DNA from 4 places in the Massilia phyllosphaerae genome. Region 3 is predicted to be linked to each of the others. Evidence: predicted binding sites of a transcription regulator. Region 3 holds the regulator's gene; each other region holds the start of a gene.
What was found. The regulator LexA, encoded in region 3, represses DNA repair genes until DNA is damaged. The targets are predictions, from matches to a motif close to ACTGTATNNNNATACAGT.
Positions count from the first base shown of each region.

Region 1: U1H99_RS00680 (putative DNA modification/repair radical SAM protein) is a predicted target of LexA. The motif match lies at 3,065-3,082, and genes of this name have one in related genera.
Region 2: U1H99_RS01830 (DNA topoisomerase IV subunit B) is a predicted target of LexA. The motif match lies at 2,720-2,737, and genes of this name have one in related genera.
Region 4: dinB (DNA polymerase IV) is a predicted target of LexA. The motif match lies at 1,826-1,843, and genes of this name have one in related genera.

Region 1 is NZ_JAXSQX010000001.1:162,810-166,970, reverse strand. It holds gene U1H99_RS00690 (TraB/GumN family protein) at 1-180, opposite strand, end outside; gene U1H99_RS00685 (UdgX family uracil-DNA binding protein) at 318-1,826, opposite strand; gene U1H99_RS00680 (putative DNA modification/repair radical SAM protein) at 1,823-3,052, opposite strand; gene U1H99_RS00675 (hypothetical protein) at 3,179-3,724, shown strand; gene U1H99_RS00670 (hypothetical protein) at 3,721-4,161, opposite strand, start outside.
Region 2 is NZ_JAXSQX010000001.1:408,168-412,328, forward strand. It holds gene parC (DNA topoisomerase IV subunit A) at 1-486, opposite strand, end outside; gene U1H99_RS01830 (DNA topoisomerase IV subunit B) at 595-2,592, opposite strand; gene U1H99_RS01835 (gamma-glutamyl-gamma-aminobutyrate hydrolase family protein) at 2,872-3,849, shown strand; gene U1H99_RS01840 (hypothetical protein) at 3,967-4,152, opposite strand.
Region 3 is NZ_JAXSQX010000001.1:1,276,725-1,280,885, forward strand. It holds gene U1H99_RS05645 (cystathionine gamma-synthase family protein) at 18-1,259, shown strand; gene U1H99_RS05650 (tetratricopeptide repeat protein) at 1,368-2,093, shown strand; gene lexA (transcriptional repressor LexA) at 2,285-2,938, opposite strand; gene rpsF (30S ribosomal protein S6) at 3,162-3,545, shown strand; gene priB (primosomal replication protein N) at 3,570-3,863, shown strand; gene rpsR (30S ribosomal protein S18) at 3,906-4,161, shown strand, end outside.
Region 4 is NZ_JAXSQX010000003.1:594,773-598,933, reverse strand. It holds gene U1H99_RS15290 (recombination-associated protein RdgC) at 1-659, opposite strand, end outside; gene dinB (DNA polymerase IV) at 749-1,825, opposite strand; gene U1H99_RS15280 (S8 family peptidase) at 1,988-3,838, opposite strand; gene U1H99_RS15275 (S8 family peptidase) at 4,041-4,161, opposite strand, start outside.

The DNA.
Region 1 (4,161 bases), 1.1 Mb from region 3:
GGACACCAGGATCTGGGCGGCGACCGTTTCCGGCGCCGGTTCAGCTGCAGCTTGCTGCGCCGGCGCGACGGCGGCGGCGGGTGCGGCGGCTGCAGCAGGTGCAGGTTCAGGCTGGGTCTGGGCAAGGACAGGCAGCGTCAGGCAAGTCAGGACCAGCGCGCAGGCAGTGCGTTTGTTCATCGGCATCCCTTTATTGTTGGTGTCGCTAGAGATTAGCTAGTGGACACCAAACGGGATATTGACGCAACAAAATATTACATTTTTGACATGCATATGTGCCGTATTAAAAGGGCACACATGCCTATAAAAACCGACGATTATTCCGGCTCAGGCGCGTCGATCGGCCGGTCGAGCAACTCATGCGCCAGCTTGAGGCCGGCCACCATGGTCGAAAACGCTTCCCGCTTGGCTTCCTCGCTGGGCACGCGCAGCACGTACGACGGGTGATAGGTGGTGACGACCCAGCGTCCGTCGACTTTCATCGGCTTGCCCAGCGAATTCTTGAGGGTGACGTTGGCGGTGCGCAGCACCGATTTCAGCGCGGTGGCGCCGAGCGCCACGATGACGGTCGGGTTGACCTGCGCCAGTTCCTTGTCCAGCCAATAGTGGCAGGCCTCGACTTCGCGCTGGGCCGGCGTCTTGTGCAGGCGGCGCTTGCCGCGCGGCTCCCACTTGAAATGCTTGACGGCGTTGGTGACGTAGATCGTGTCGCGGTCGACGCCGGCCGCGTCGCACACCTGGTCGAGCAGCTTGCCGGCCGGGCCGATGAATGCGTGGCCAGCCAGGTCTTCCTGGTCGCCCGGCTGCTCGCCGACGAACATGATGGGCGCGTGCTGCGGGCCTTCGCCGGGCACGGCCTGGGTCGCGAACTGCCATAGTTCACAGCGCCGGCATTCGTCGAGTTTGGTCGGCTGCTGGCGTTCGGGCTGGGCATCCGCCGGCGCGATCGGGATCGTCGTCCCCTTGCGCTGGCCGACGGCCTGGGCCTGGCCGATCTTGCGCGCACCCATGGCGGCTTCGCTGATCATGTGCGGCACGATCTTCCCCTCCGGCAGGTTCTTCCAGCGGTCCGAGGTGATGTGCTGCTGCATCACCGCGGTGTTCAGGCGCGCCGGATTGAAGATGCTGCGGTAATAGGTCAGCCACAGGGCTTCGCCACTGTCGTCGAGGTCTTCGGCCCGGCCGACCAGCGGGCCGGTGTTGTGCAGCGACTGGCCGTCCCACAGCACGCTGGCCTCGGGCGTGGCGATCATCCAGCTGACCTTGCCCATGCGGCTGACGAAATGTTGGGCCACCTGCGGCAGTACGTCGTGGCGCGGCTCGTACCAGGCGACGAAGCGCGGCGCGCCGGCATCCACCGGGCGTTCGCGGAAACGGATGTAGGCATGCATGTCGTGTTCCTCGCGCCGCACCGCCTTCACCATCGCATTCAGGCGGGCGCCGTCTTCGTCGGCCGGCGACTGCACGTCGTGCTCGCCCTGCTGCCAGCGCCACATGACGCGGTACAGGAAGGCCCAGCGGTCGGGCACGCGGCAGCAGGCGGCGGATTGCAGCATCTCCATCAGCGAGCGTGGCACATGGGGTGGATTTTTCGTGGGCACGGACGCCGTGAACGCAGGAGGCGCGGTTTCGGCCGCGGCCGGCGCGCTCGAGAACAGATCGCCGCCGGCCTGCGGCGAGCTCCAGGTGATCGCCTCGGGCGGCACACCCCAGACCAGCAGGTCGCGTGCCGCTTCGCGCCAGGCGGCAAAGGTCTCGACCAGCAGCGGCTGGCCAGCCTGCACACGCAGGACCGCTGCCGGAAGCGCTGGCGTCGGTGCGCTCATGCGGCCTGTATTTCCGGAAACAGGTTCATCTGCTCGGGGGCGTCCGCCATGTTACGCCTGAGCAGCTCGGACGACACCGCGCCTTGCGCCGGCTTGTAGTCCGCGGTGACGACGAAGGGCGCCAGCTTTTTCAGGCTGCAGCGCAGGCGCGACAGGTCTTCCCAGCGGATGCGGCGCAGCCGGCGCAGGTCGATCAGGCGCTTGGCCGAGCGCAGGCCGATGCCGGGAATGCGCGCAATCATGGTTTCATCGGCGCGGTTCAGGTCCATTGGGAAGTGCTCGCGGTTGGCCAGCGCCCAGGCCAGCTTGGGGTCGATGTCGAGCGCCAGGTTGCCGGATTGCGGCATCAGTTCGCCGGCGGTGAAACCATAGCCGCGCAGCAAAAAGTCGGCCTGGTACAGGCGGTGCTCGCGCAGCAGCGGCGGCGGCGCGGAGGGCACGCTGGATGGGCTTTGCGGGATCGGGCTGAAGGCCGAGTAATACACGCGCTTGAGTTTGTAGCTGCCGTACAGGGTCTGGGCCGTGTTCAGGATGGTGTGGTCGTCGCTGGCGTCGGCGCCGACGATCATCTGGGTGCTCTGGCCGGCCGGGGCGAATACCGGCGCCTTGGGGTGGTCGTCCTTTTCGTCGAGCTTGGTGCGGATCGAACCCATCGCGAGCTTGATCGTGTGCACGCTCTTTTCCGGAGCCAGCTTCTGCACGCTGTCCTGGGTCGGCAGCTCGATGTTGACCGACAGCCGGTCGGCGTACTTGCCGGCCAGTTCGATCAGGCGCGGGTCGGCATCCGGGATCGTCTTCAAATGGATGTAGCCGCGGAATTTATGCTCCACCCTCAGGCGCCGCGCGACTTCCACCAGCTGCTCCATCGTGTAGTCGCTGGACTGGATGATGCCGGAACTCAGGAACAAGCCGTCGATGTAATTGCGCAGGTAAAAGTCCTGGGTCAGCTTGACCACTTCGTCGACGTTGAAGCGGGCGCGCGGCACGTTCGAGGTGCGCCGGTTGACGCAGTACTGGCAATCGTAGATGCAGAAGTTGGTCAGCAGGATCTTGAGCAGCGAGACGCAACGCCCGTCCGGCGTATAGCTGTGACAGATGCCCATGCCGTTGGTGGCGCCGAGGCCGTCCTTGTCGACGGAATCGCGCTTGGGCGCGCCGCTGCTGGCGCAGGACGCGTCGTACTTGGCGGCATCGGCCAGGATTTCCAGCTTGTCTTTGAGTTCCATCTTGGCAGAAACACTGTATGGATGTACAGTATACCCCAGTTCCTTAGCGAAGCGCCGTGCGCGAACGCACCCATGTCGTATTTATGAGCCGGCAGTGGCGGGCTCCAGACACATCTCCGGGAAATCATGAAATATCTGACAAAAAAACGTTGGGCAAGCGTTCGCAGCGGACAAGCCGAGAGCGATGCCGCCAGCTGGGGCAAGGCCTTGCGCGCCTACCGCGAGCAGCTGGAAACCCTGCGCGGCACCCTGCCCGAGCACGTGTTCGCCTTCTTCGACCGCGCCGACATCCACGACGGCGAGCTGCTGCACCTGGATATCCGCGACGGCAGCCGGCCGGCGCCGCTGGACCAGCTGCCGCGCCCGTGGATCGTGCCCGGCGACCATCCGGTGCGGGTCGAGCTAGCCATCATGGATACCTACGACCGCCGGATCTGGGGATTGCGCTACAGCGCGATCCGCCGCATCCTGGTCGATTTTCCTTCTGGTAAACCGCTGTTCCACCAGGACGGCGACGGCTTCGGCGACGTCGCCTGCCACGAGCTGAGCGCCTGCGGCGAAGGCTTCCTGCGCCACGAGATCCTGTTCGCCACCGGGGCCACGATCCTGATCGAGTTCAAGGATGTCGAGGTGCACAGCCGCCTGCGCCAGCCGGAAGCGGCGCCCGCCTAAGCGGGGAAAGCCTGGCGCAGGAAGCGCCTGAGCGACAGCAGGCCCGCATAGTGGCCGCTGACCCAGACCGTGTTGCCGTCCATCGCCAGGTGCACGGCCTGCTGGTCCCAGCGCAGCAGCCGCGGCAGGCGCTTGCGATAGACCCACAGGCCGGTTTCGGTATCGCTGGGCTGGAAGCCCAGCAGCGGCAGGCGCGCCTCGAGGGCGGCCAGGGCCTGGGCCCGGCCCGGCCCCTTGACGCCGAAGCGGGCCGGGCGCGCCAGGTAGACCGAGGGCAGCGCGCCGCCGAAGGCGCCGGCCACCGCCGGGATGCCGATCACGTGGGCATGCCAGACCGCCTGGGCCAGCGCGCCGATGCCGACCAGCGGCACCAGCACGCATAGCAAGTAGCTCTGCAGCTGCGCGGCCGAACGGAACGGCCAGAAGCGCCGCAGTCC
Region 2 (4,161 bases), 870 kb from region 3:
CGGCTGGAAGTCGACAGTGCCCATGTCGATTTCGTCGAGCAGCAGGCGCGATACCGGGGTGAGGCGCGCTTCGGTATAACGCATCGCCGCCGCGCCGTCGCCGTCGCGCGAGCCGAAGTTGCCCTGGCCGTCGATCAGCGGGTAGCGCAGCGAAAAGTCCTGGGCCATGCGCACCAGCGCGTCGTAGACCGACTGGTCGCCGTGCGGGTGGAGTTTACCGAGCACGTCGCCGACCACGGTCGCGGACTTGCGCGGCTTGGCGGTCGGGCCCAGGCCCAGTTCGTTCATCGAGTACAGGATACGGCGCTGCACCGGCTTCTGGCCGTCGGCCACGTCGGGCAGGGCGCGGCCTTTCACGACCGAGACCGCGTAGTCCAGGTAGGCGCGCTCGGCGAAGGTGGAGAGGGTCAGGGTTTCGGTGTCACTGCCGTCACCGCCGCCGGCGGGTGGGTTTTGTTGTTCGAAGAGGTTTGCTTGTTGGGTCATGTTCTTTGTTCGTTCCGTTCGGGCGGCATGCGTGGGCACGGGGTGCCCACCCTACGATCGCGGTGACGCGGTAGGGTGGGCTCCCCGAGCCCACGCGTTACCTGCGCATCAGATATCCGCTTCCGTCTCGTTACCGTGCTCTTCCAGCCAGGCCCGGCGCGCGGCAGCCTCGCCTTTACCCATCAGCATGTTGAAGCGCGCCGACGATTCGGCCAGGCCGTAGTCGCCGAAGGCCACCGGCAGCAGACGGCGGGTGTCCGGATTCATCGTGGTTTCCCACAGCTGTTCGGCGTTCATCTCGCCCAGGCCCTTGAAGCGCGAGATGCTCCACACGCCTTCCTTCAGGCCTTCCTTTTTCAGCTTGTCCTCGATCGCCAGCAGTTCGCCGTCGTCCAGCGCGTACAGCTTCTGGATCGGCTTCTTGCCGCGTGCCGGGACGTCGACGCGGTACAGCGGCGGACGGGCGACGCACACGTGGCCATTCCGGAACAGGGCAGGGAAGTGCTTGAAGAACAGCGTCAGCAACAGGACCTGGATGTGCGAGCCGTCGACGTCCGCATCGGACAGGATGCAGATCTTGCCGTAGCGCAGGCCCGAGATGTCCGGATTGTCGTCCGGGCCGTGCGGGTCGACGCCGATCGCCACCGCGATGTCGTGGATCTCGTTGTTGGCGAACAGGCGGTCGCGGTCGGTTTCCCAGGTGTTCAGCACCTTGCCGCGCAGCGGCAGGATGGCCTGGAATTCCTTGTCGCGGCCCATCTTGGCGGAACCGCCGGCCGAGTCCCCCTCGACCAGGAACAGTTCGTTGCGGGTGATGTCGCTCGATTCGCAATCGGTCAGCTTGCCCGGCAAGACGGCCACGCCCGAGGATTTTTTCTTTTCGACCTTCTGCAGCGAACGCAGGCGCGACTGGGCCTGCTTGATGACCAGTTCCGCCAGCTTGCGGCCGTATTCGACGTGCTGGTTCAGCCACAGTTCGAGCGGCGGACGGGTGAAGGTCGAGACCAGTTTCACGGCGTCGCGCGAGTTGAGGCGCTCCTTGGTCTGGCCCTGGAACTGCGGGTCCAGCACCTTGGCCGACAGCACGAACGAGACCCGCGCGAACACGTCTTCCGGCAGCAATTTGACGCCTTTCGGCAGCAGCGAGTGCATCTCGACGAAGCTTTTTACCGCGCCGAACAAGCCGTCGCGCAGGCCGGACTCGTGGGTGCCGCCGCTGACCGTCGGGATCAGGTTGACGTAGGATTCGCGCACCACGGCGCCGGCCTCGGTCCAGGCCACGACCCAGGCCGCGCCTTCGCCTTCGGCAAAACCTTCGTCGCCGGCGGCCGCATACTGCGCGCCTTCGAACAGCGGGATCAGGGTTTCGCCGTCGGAATTCTGCGCCAGCGCTTCGGTGAGATAGCCGCGCAGGCCTTCGTCATAGCGCCAGGTCTGGACATCGCCGGTCTTGCCGTTGGTGAGGGTGACGGTGACGCCCGGCAGCAGCACGGCCTTCGAGCGCAGAAGGCGCTGCAGCTCGGCCATCGGGATGTTCGGGGAATCGAAGTACTTGCCGTCCGGCCAGGCGGTGACGCGGGTACCGTTCTTCTTGCCGCCGCGCTCGGCAGGGCTGGAACTGAGCGGCTCGACCACGTCGCCGGCCTCGAAGGCCAGGTGGTGCATGCCGTTACCCTGCTCGTCCTTGCGCCAGACGGTGATTTCCAGGCGCTTCGACAGCGCATTGGTGACCGACACGCCGACGCCGTGCAGGCCGCCGGAGAAGGCGTAGGCACCGCCCGAGCCCTTGTCGAACTTGCCGCCCGCGTGTAGGCGCGTGAACACGATCTCGACCGTGGACACGCCTTCTTCCGGGTGGATGCCGACCGGGATGCCGCGGCCGTCGTCCTCGACCGTGATCGAGCCGTCGCCGTTCATCGTCACGGCGATGTTCTTGCAGTGGCCGCCGAGTGCTTCGTCCGAGGCGTTGTCGATCACTTCCTGGATGATGTGCAGCGGATTCTCGGTGCGGGTGTACATGCCCGGGCGCTGCTTGACGGGCTCGAGTCCCTTCAGGACGCGGATGGATGATTCGCTGTAGTCGGGTGCGTTTTTCTTGGTGGCCATGCTGGATCTTGATTAAGTCAAATGCTTGCGCATTCTATCTTGTCGCGCGGAAATAGAGCTTCAAAAAACCGCGAAGGCAGCAGTTTCAATCGGAACGCGCGATTTGGAAAGGGGTATGTCGACTTGTACTGTATATAGATACAGTATTCTTGCGTTTCAAGGCCAAGTTTGCAAGGTCAAAGTGTCAATTGACAACGCTAAGTCAGCATCATCATGACATTTCGACATTTTTTTCAGCACAAACGTACCACGCAGCCGCGGCGGGTCTATAGTTGAAACATGGCAGAAGACATCGAGAAGCGCGATACTGCCGGCCCGCCGCAGGACGGATTTCCCGGACCGTCGCGTGTGCCGGATCGGCGCGCCACGGGAGGATCATCGCGCTACCTCCGCACGGGCGACACGCCATTGAACCTGGCCGGACGCGTGCTGCGTTCGCGCTGGCGGGCCTTGACCGACCGTTTCCATCGCGACTTCATGCGGCGCACGCTGCGCATCGGCGTCTCGGCGCGCATCTACCATCCGGAACCCGGCGCCACCGGCCTGCGCAGCAAGAACCTGCAATACCTGGAAGAGTCGATCGCGCAATGGGTGATGTCGCGCGACGTGCTGGTGTTCATGGTCCCGACCGTGAACACGAACGGCCTGCTCCATCCCAGCAACATCACGCTGCGCCACTACGCGCGCCACCTGGATGGCCTGGTGCTGCAGGGCGGCGCCGACGTCTCGCCGATGACGTATTCGGAAAGCCCGACCCGGCCCGAGTGGAGCGGCGACCGCGCACGCGACGTCTACGAACTCGAACTGCTGCACGAATTCGTCGAAGCCGGCAAGCCGGTGCTCGGCATCTGCCGCGGCTGCCAGTTGATCAATGTCGCCTTCGGCGGCACCCTGCACCAGGACGTGGCCACCGACCTGCCCGATGCCCATCCCCACGTGCACGAGCTCTACGACGCGCACCGCCATCCGATCGTGTTCCCGAACGGCTCCTCCCTCAAGAAAATCTTTCCCAGCCAGGGGCGGGCGGTGGTGAACTCGATCCACCACCAGGCGGTCAAGGACCTGGGGCGCGATATCCACATCGAGGCGATGTCGGACCCGGACGGCGTGGTCGAGGCGATCCGCTACCAGCGCGCGCCCTTCGTGATGGGTTTGCAGTGGCATCCGGAATTCCACCGGGCCGGGGGCGGGGATCTGCTGGATTGCACGCCGGTGCTGGATGAGTTCTTGCGGGCGGCGCGGGAGACGCGGCTTTAAGCCATCGTTACACGCCAGACCGTCGCCCCTGCGAAGGCAGGGGTCCAAGTTACATGCGCTATCGAAACGCTTCAAACTTGGGCCCCTGCCTTCGCAGGGGCGACGTTTAGGCAAATATCAACTGAATCCTAGCTCACGATACGGCCGCACCGCCTCTTCCGCCGTATTCCCTGCCACCACCATCTCGCTGATCCCCGACAGCCCCACCACCCGGTACGGCGAGGCCGTCGCCAGCTTTTCCGGCGCAGCGTGCGCAGCAGGGCCCGGATCAGGCGGCAATCGAATTTCGCTTGCATTGCCCATCGGTGCACA
Region 3 (4,161 bases):
AAACTTCAAGAACGACCATGAGCGACAAGACTCCCTACGGCTTCACCACCACCATTCTCCACAACGACCGCCGCAAGCCGATCGAGCAGAACTCCCTGCACAAGCCGATCCATACCTCGGTCGCCTTCGGCTACACCGATGCGCGCCAGCTGGCTTCGGTCTTCCAGGGCAAGGAGCCGGGCTTCCGCTACGGCCGCCAGGGCAACCCGACCGTGTCGGCGCTGGAAGACAAGATCACGCAGATGGAAGACGGCGTCGCCACCCTGTGCTTCGGCACTGGCATGGCGGCGATCGGCGCCCTGGCCCAGGCGCTGCTGAAGGATGGCGACCATGTGGTGTCGTCCTCCTTCCTGTTCGGCAACACCAACAGCCTGTGGAACACCGTGGCGGGGCAGGGCACCGAGTTGTCTTTCGTGGACGCCACCGACGTCGCCAACGTCGAAGCCGCACTCCAGGAAAACACCCGCCTGGTATTCGTCGAGACCATCGCCAACCCGCGCACCCAGGTGGCCGACCTGGCCCGCATCGGCGAGCTGTGCCGCCAGCGCGGCATCTTGTATGTGGTCGACAACACCATGACCACGCCCTACCTGTTCCGTCCGAAGGCGGTCGGTGCCGGCCTGGTGGTGAATTCGCTGACCAAGTCGATCGGCGGCCACGGCATGGCGCTGGGCGGCGCCCTGACCGACACCGGCGTCTACGACTGGAGCGCCTACCCGAACATCGCCCCCAACTTCCGCAAGCTGGCCCCGCAGGCCCAGGGCATGGCCCAGCTGCGCGCCAAGTCGCTGCGCGACTTCGGCGCCTCGCTGGCGCCGGAAGCGGCGCACCACATCGCGGTCGGCGCCGAGACCCTGGCGCTGCGCATGGAGCGCACCTGCGGCAACGCGCTGGCGCTGGCGACCATGCTGGAAGCGGACGAGCGGGTCGCCGCCGTGCATTACCCGGGCCTGGCATCGCATCCGCAGCATGCGCGGACGAGCGAGTTGTTCCGCGCCTCGGGTTCGCTGTTCTCGTTCGAGCTGAAGGACGGCATCGACTGCTTCGACTACCTGAACCGCCTGCGCGTGGCGATCCCGGCAAGCAACCTGGGCGATACCCGCACGCTGGTGATTCCCGTGGCGCACACGATCTTCTTCGAGATGGGTGCGGAGCGCCGCGCCAGCATGGGCATCGCCGAGTCGCTGATCCGGGTATCGGTCGGCATCGAGGACACCGATGACCTGTTGCGCGATTTCGGCGACGCCTTGAACGGCTGAGCCGGTAAATTCCGGTAAATACCCCCTATGCCGCCGCGCTCTCCAGTTGAGCCGGCGGCACACTGGCGTTATGATCGTACATTGCTTTCCATTACGATCACGCCTGTCATGAAAACTCTCCTGTTTTGCGCTGCCTTGATGTGCAGTACCGCCGTCATAGCGGACGAGCTCGCCGACGCCGACGCCCTGTTCGCCAAGAAAGCCTATCCGCAGGCGCTGCAGAAGTACACCAAGCTGGCGAATGCCGGCAACGTGATGGCCCAGCAGCACCTGGGCGAGATGTATTTCTATGGCGAGGCGGGTCTCGAGGACATGGACAAGGCCGCCGAATGGTTCCGCAAGGCCGCGGCCAAGGGCAATGCGGTGGCGATCGCCACGCTCGAGCTGATGAAGCAGCGCGAGGCGCGCCGCGCCGACATCGATTACTGGATCGTCAAATACGATGGTTCCGACCTGCGCAGCGGCGACTACCGCTGTCCGGCGCCGCGCTTCCCGGCCATGTCCAAGGTCAACGACGACATCGACCGCTACAGCGCCAGGATGAAGGACTGGGAAACCTGCCACAACCGCTTCGTGAAATACCTGAACGCGTCGATGCCGCTGACCAAGCGCATCCCCGAAGACGTAAGCAAGCTGATGACGGCGAGCGAAACGGAAAAGGCGACCGCGCACCTGGACGAGGTCGGCAAGCGAGTGGCGGAAGACACCCAGGTCGGCGGCAAGCTGGTGGTGGCCGATTTCACGGCCTGGCGCAATGCCACCGAGGCGTACGTGAGCGAGCACAACGAGATGGTCAAGAACGCGCCGCCGCCGGAGCCGGCGGAGAATCGCTAGCCCAACAGAGCAAGGGTGCAGAGCAGGGGGCAGAGCCTGGTGTCGGTTTTGAGGGGCTCTGACCCCGGTGTTCAGCCACCAGCAAAAGAAAACGGCCTGCAAAAATGCAGGCCGTTTTATTTGCGGCTTCGGTCGAGGTTGCAGCTGAAACCGGGGGGGCAGAGCCCCAACAGAAACCGGGCTCTGATCCCTTAGTGCCAGGAACGCATCAAGCCAACCGCCAGCCCTTCGAGCGCGAACTCGTCGGTCTGCGGATCGACCGTGATCACCGAGAAGTCCGGGTTTTCCGGCAGCAGTTCGATGACGGTGCCGTTCTTGCGGTAGCGCTTGACGGTGACTTCTTCGCCGATGCGGGCGACCACGATCTGGCCGTTCTTGGCGCTGTCGACCTTCTTGACGGCCAGGATGTCGCCGTCGCAGATGCCGGCGTCGCGCATCGACCAGCCCTTGACCTTCAGCAGGAAGTCGGGCTTGGCCGAGAACATGGCCGGGTCGACCGCGTAATTGGCCTCGACGTGTTCCTGGGCCAGGATCGGCGAACCGGCGGCGACGCGGCCGACCAGCGGCAGCGACATCAGCAGGGCTGCCGGCACGTGCGGCATGGCGGCCGGCTCGGGCGTGGCCGGCGTGGTGGCGCCGAGCAGGCGGATGCCGCGCGAGGTGCCGGGAGAAATTTCGATCGCGCCCTTGCGCGCCAGGGCTTGCAGGTGTTCCTCGGCGGCGTTGGCCGAGCGGAAGCCAAGCTCTTGCGCGATTTCGGCGCGGGTCGGCGGGAAGCCGGTGTTGTCGATGGCTTCCTTGATCAGGTTAAGGATCTGTTCTTGCCTTGCAGTGAGCTTAAGCATGGGGTCAGTGAATCGTGGGTGCTGGGACAGACTGTATTTTTGTACAGTATTGCGCTGCACGCAAGGGGATTCGTGGATTTCGGCGATTTTTTTGTCACAAACCAGTGCATCACAAACCGATTGAGCGCTTGACGTTTTTCCGGTTATAATGTTGGGCTTTCCCTTCCCACACTCGTCTTGACGCCGAGGTGGGCATCTGTTTAACGTCCTCAAGGAGTAATGCATGCGTCATTATGAAATCGTGTTTATCGTCCACCCGGACCAAAGCGAGCAGGTCCCGGCGATGATCGAACGCTACAAGACCACGGTCACCTCGCGCGGCGGCAACATCCACCGCGTCGAAGATTGGGGCCGTCGTCAAATGGCATACCAGATCCAGAAACTGCCGAAGGCACACTACATCTGCATGAACATCGAGTGCGACAACGAGACCCTGGTCGAGCTGGAAACCGCATTCAAGTTCAACGATGCCGTGCTGCGTCACCTGACCGTGAAGATGAAGAAGGCTGAAACCGCGCCGTCGCCGATGATGAAGTCGGTCCAGCGCGAAGACGCAGCCAAGAGCCACCGCGCAGAGCAGGCAGCCGCTCCGGCCGCTGCAGCCTAAGCCACTGGCTTACGCGAACGGGTAGTGAACGAGCTGTCGCTGGTTGCCAGCATCCTCGAGCGCGATACCCTGCGTTACACCCCGGCCGGCATCCCGATCGTCGGCGCGACCTTGCAGCACCAGTCGCAGCAGACGGAAGCGGGGATTGCCAGGCAGGTCGAGTTCGAGATGACCGCGGTCGCCGCGGGTGAAATCTCGGGACGATTCGCCAACGCCGAACTGGGCGCAGTGCATCGCTTCACAGGATTTCTCGCCAGGAAGAGCCGTCACAGTAAAGCCCTGGTGTTTCACATCATTGATTTCAGTGCCGCCGAATAGTCGATCGACTAGCGAGCACGTTTTTAGATACAGGAGCCTCAAATGGCATTCGGTAAAAAGTTCGACAAAAACAAAGCCAAAGAAAAACTGAAGCGCAAACAGCAGAACCCGCTGTTCAAGCGCAAGAAGTTCTGCCGCTTCACCGCTGCAGGCGTGGAACAGGTTGACTACAAAGACGTCGACACCCTGAAGGATTTCGTCCAGGAAAACGGCAAGATCATGCCGGCTCGCCTGACCGGTACCAAGGCGCACTACCAGCGTCAAGTTGACACCGCGATCAAGCGCGCACGTTACCTGG
Region 4 (4,161 bases), on a different contig from region 3:
ATGTGGCGGCGGATGTCTTCCGGATCCAGCGAGTGCTTCACGTAACGCACGGTGGCCTTGCTCTCGCCGGTGGCGCGCAATTCCGTATCCTGGTCGATCGTGAAGTTGTACGGCGCCTCGTCCGATTCCAGCCAGCCGGTCATGACCGCCACCGGCGAACTTTGCACACGCACCGATTCCAGCGGCATCTTGTCGACTGCTTTCAGCAGCAGCTTGATGATGTCGTCGGCCTTGTTCGGGCTGGCCGCGTCGACCACCAGCCAGCCGTTGACCGGGTCGATCCAGGCCCAGGTATTGCCGCGGATCGAAAATGCGCGCGGCAACAGCTCATCCGCCACGCGTTCCTTCAGTTCTTTCATCGCCTTCTTGCCCGGCGGGAAGCCCTGCTGCTCTTCCAGCTCGGCGGCCTTGGCCTTGGCGACCTGGTTGATGACCGAGCTCGGCAGCAGTTTCTTTTCGGTGCCCAGCATCATCAGCATCTGCTTGTTCACCACGTGCACCAGCTTGCCGTTGCCGCGCGGCGAATCCCAGCCCTGCTGCAGCAGTTCGTTGCTGTTGGCCGGCACGAAGGCTTGCGACGCCAGCGCTTCTTCCAGCTGTTCAGGGGTATAGGCCCAGGGAGCGGGCAGGCGGTAAATCTGAAGATTCTTGAACCACATAAAGTTGCTTTCGGTTATCTCTAAAATCCAGGGGAACGACATTCTACACGCTGCCGCGTGGCTCATTTCACGTGACAGGGCAGGCTTTTTTAATGTGTTGCAGGTTCGTCAAACAGCTTGAGCTGTTCGACGACCTCGGTGTCGCTGAGGCGTACGCCGACGCCCAGCAGGCGCACCGGACGGCTGGCGCGCAGCCAGCCGGTTTCCAGCAGCCGTGCAAAGATCTCCAGGTTCGGCGCATAGCCGACGCACTCGACCGTCGTCTGCTGGAAGTCGGAAAATTTAATTTTCACGAACAGTTTATTGATGAAACGTTCGGCGCCGTTGCGCTTGATGCGGCCCTGCAAATGCTCCATCAATTCCGGCAGCAACGCCACGCAGGCGGCCAGGTCGGGCACGTCCGGCGTATAGGTTTCCTCGGTGCTGATCGACTTCCGCTCGCGCACCGGATTCACGTCGCGGTGGTCGATCCCGCGGCTCAGCTCGTACAACCGGGTCCCGAAGGAACCGAAGTGCTCCTGCAGCTTCGCGATCGGCCATTGGCGCAGGTCGCCGCAGGTGTCCAGGCCCAGGCGGTTCATCTTGGCGGCGGTGACCTTGCCGACGCCGTGCAGCTTTTTCACCGGCAGCACCGCGACGAAGGCATCGACTTCGTCGGGCCGCACCAGGAACAGGCCGTCCGGCTTGTTCCAGTCGCTGGCGATCTTGGCCACGAACTTGTTCGGCGCCACGCCGGCCGAGGCCGTGATGCCGACGGTCTCGAAAATGCGGCGCCGGATCTCCTGCGCTATCAGGGTGGCGCTGCCCTTGCAGTGGGGCGATGCCGTCACGTCGAGATAGGCTTCGTCCAGCGACAGCGGCTCCACGAGTTCGGTGTAGTCCTGGTAGATCTCCATGATCTGGCGCGAGGCGATCCGATACTTTTCCATATTCGGCGGGATCACCAGCAGGTCCGGGCACAGCTTGATGGCCTGGGCCGTCGCCATCGCCGAATGAATGCCGTAGCGGCGCGCTTCGTAATTGCAGGTGGCGATCACGCCGCGCTGGTCATGGCGCCCGCCCACCGCCAGCGGCCGGCCGCGCAGCGACGGGTCGTCCCGCATCTCGACGGACGCGTAGAAACAATCGCAATCGCAGTGGATGATCTTGCGGACGGGAGCGTTCATACTGTAATTGCATACAGTATCACTGAATTGATACGCAGATGCAAGATGTGCGTTCTGCCGATGTCAGCGTGGGCTCGGGGAGCCCACCCTACGGCTTCCACGGCATCGTAGGGTGGGCACGCCGTGCCCACGCGGCGTCATGCATGGACGTTACGCCACAATTCAACGGGTCGAGCTGGAATAGCTGCACGCCTTGACCACGTTCGGCAGCGGATCGCCGAAGGTCGCATTCGAGCAAGCCGCCGAGCCGGTGAACACGCGCGACACGAAGCTGTTGTTGGCGCCGTAGCGCACTTCGCGCGTACCGCTGAACGAACAGGTGCCGCCCTCGTTCGCGCACGCGGTCCAGGTCACCGGTGCCGGCGCTTCCACGGTCGCGCTCGAATAGCTGCACGACTTGACCACGTTCGGGATCGGGTCGCCGAACACGGCATTGGTGCACGCGGTCGAGCCGGTGACGACCTTCGTCACGAAGCTGTTGTTGGCGCCGTAGCGCACTTCGCGTGTACCGCTGAACGAGCAGGTGCCGCCTTCGGGCGCGCAGCTGGTCCAGGTCACGGCCGGGGCCGGCGAGGAGGTGCCTGCCAGCGCCGCGTTGACGGCGGCCTGGGCATCGACGATGCCGGCGCCGCAGCCGTTGCAGGCGGCCGGGAAGGCGCGCGCCGTGGATTTCAGCGTCGCCTCGACCTGGTCCGGGGTCAGGTTCGGATTCGCCGCCAGCATCAGCGCGGCCACGCCGGCCACGTGCGGGGTGGCCATCGAGGTGCCCATGTAGTAGGCGTAGCTGTCGGCGGCCGGTGTCGAGGTACCGCTGTTGAGCGTCGACAGGATGCCGGCGCCGTTGTCGCCGCCCGGCGCCGCCACGTCGACCACGCTGCCGTAGTTCGAGTACGAGGCCTTGCCGCCGCTGCGGCCGACCGCCGCCACCGCGATCACGCCGGCGCAGTTGGCCGGGCTCGAGTTGGCGGCGTCGACGTTCGAATTTCCTGCGGCGACCACCACCACGGCGCCGCGCGAACGGGCGCCGTTGATGGCATTCTGGGTGGTCGTGTCGCAGCTGCCGCTGCCGCCCAGCGACAGGTTCAGCACGCGTGCCTTGTTGGCGTTGGCCGGCACGCCGTTGACGCTGCCGCCCGAGACCCAGACGATGGCGTCGGCGATGTCGGAGGTATAGCCGCCGCAGCGGCCCAGCACGCGCGCCGGGACGATCTTCGCGTTGTAGGCGATGCCGGCGATGCCCACGCCGTTGTTGGCGCGCGCGGCGATGGTGCCGGCCACGTGGGTGCCGTGCCAGCTCGAGGCCTGGTCCTGGCCCGGGACGCCCGCCGCGCAGCTGCCGGCCGGGGTCCAGTCGCCCGGGTCGCTGGCGTCGCTGTCGCGGCCGTTGCCGTCGTTGGCGATGCTGGTGCTGGCGATGAAGTCGTAGCCTTGCAGGATCTGGCCGGACAGGTCGGCGTGCGGACGGTAGCCGGTGTCGATCACGGCGACGTTGATGCCGCTGCCGGTCGAGCGGTCCCAGGCGCCGGTCACGTTGATGCCGCCGGTGGCTTCGTACAGGTCCCATTGCTGGCTGTAGCTGGGATCGTTCGGGACCGCCATCGCGGTCATGATGCGGTCCGGCTCGGCGTAGTCGACGCTGGCGTCGCGCGCCTTGAGTTCCGCCGCCAGCTGCCTGGCCTCGGCCAGCGACATGGTGCGGCTGAGCTGCAGCACGTTGGCGCCGGTCGCGGTCGCGCGCAGCGCGCGCAGGGTCATGCCGAACTGCTGGCCGGCACGGTCGATCACGGCCTGGCGTGCGGCCGACAGCGCATTCGCCGGCACGGCGGCCGGCGCCTTCAGGCGCGAGGTGTCGACGGCGTCCTTGTAGCGGACGATCAGGCGGTCGGTCTGGGTGATGTAACGGGTCGGGTTCGCCGCGTCCTGCTGGCCTGCGCTGGCGGCCAGCGGGCCGCTGACGGCGAGCGCCGCCATGCAAAACTTCAACACGGTGGCGATCTTGCTGTGCTGTGTCATTCTGCTTCCTCTCGGGGTTACTCTTGATGAGCCGAACCCGCAAGCCTAGCCGAGAATGCTAGCGTTGAGTCTGCTTTAGTGACGTTCGCAACGGGAAAATTTTTGTCAAGTTATTGATTACTAACGAAAAAGTGATCATATAAACAAAAAAAGGCGCTCCGGGGAGCACCTTCTAATCAAAGCAACAACAAGCGTCGCGACTTTACCAGGACAGCTTCAGGGTGTACTTGCCGCTGGTCGAGCCGGTACCGCCGCTGTAGTACACCACGCGCACGTAGCGTGCCGCGGTCGTGCTGCCGGTGTTGGCCGAGCTGGCGCTGTCT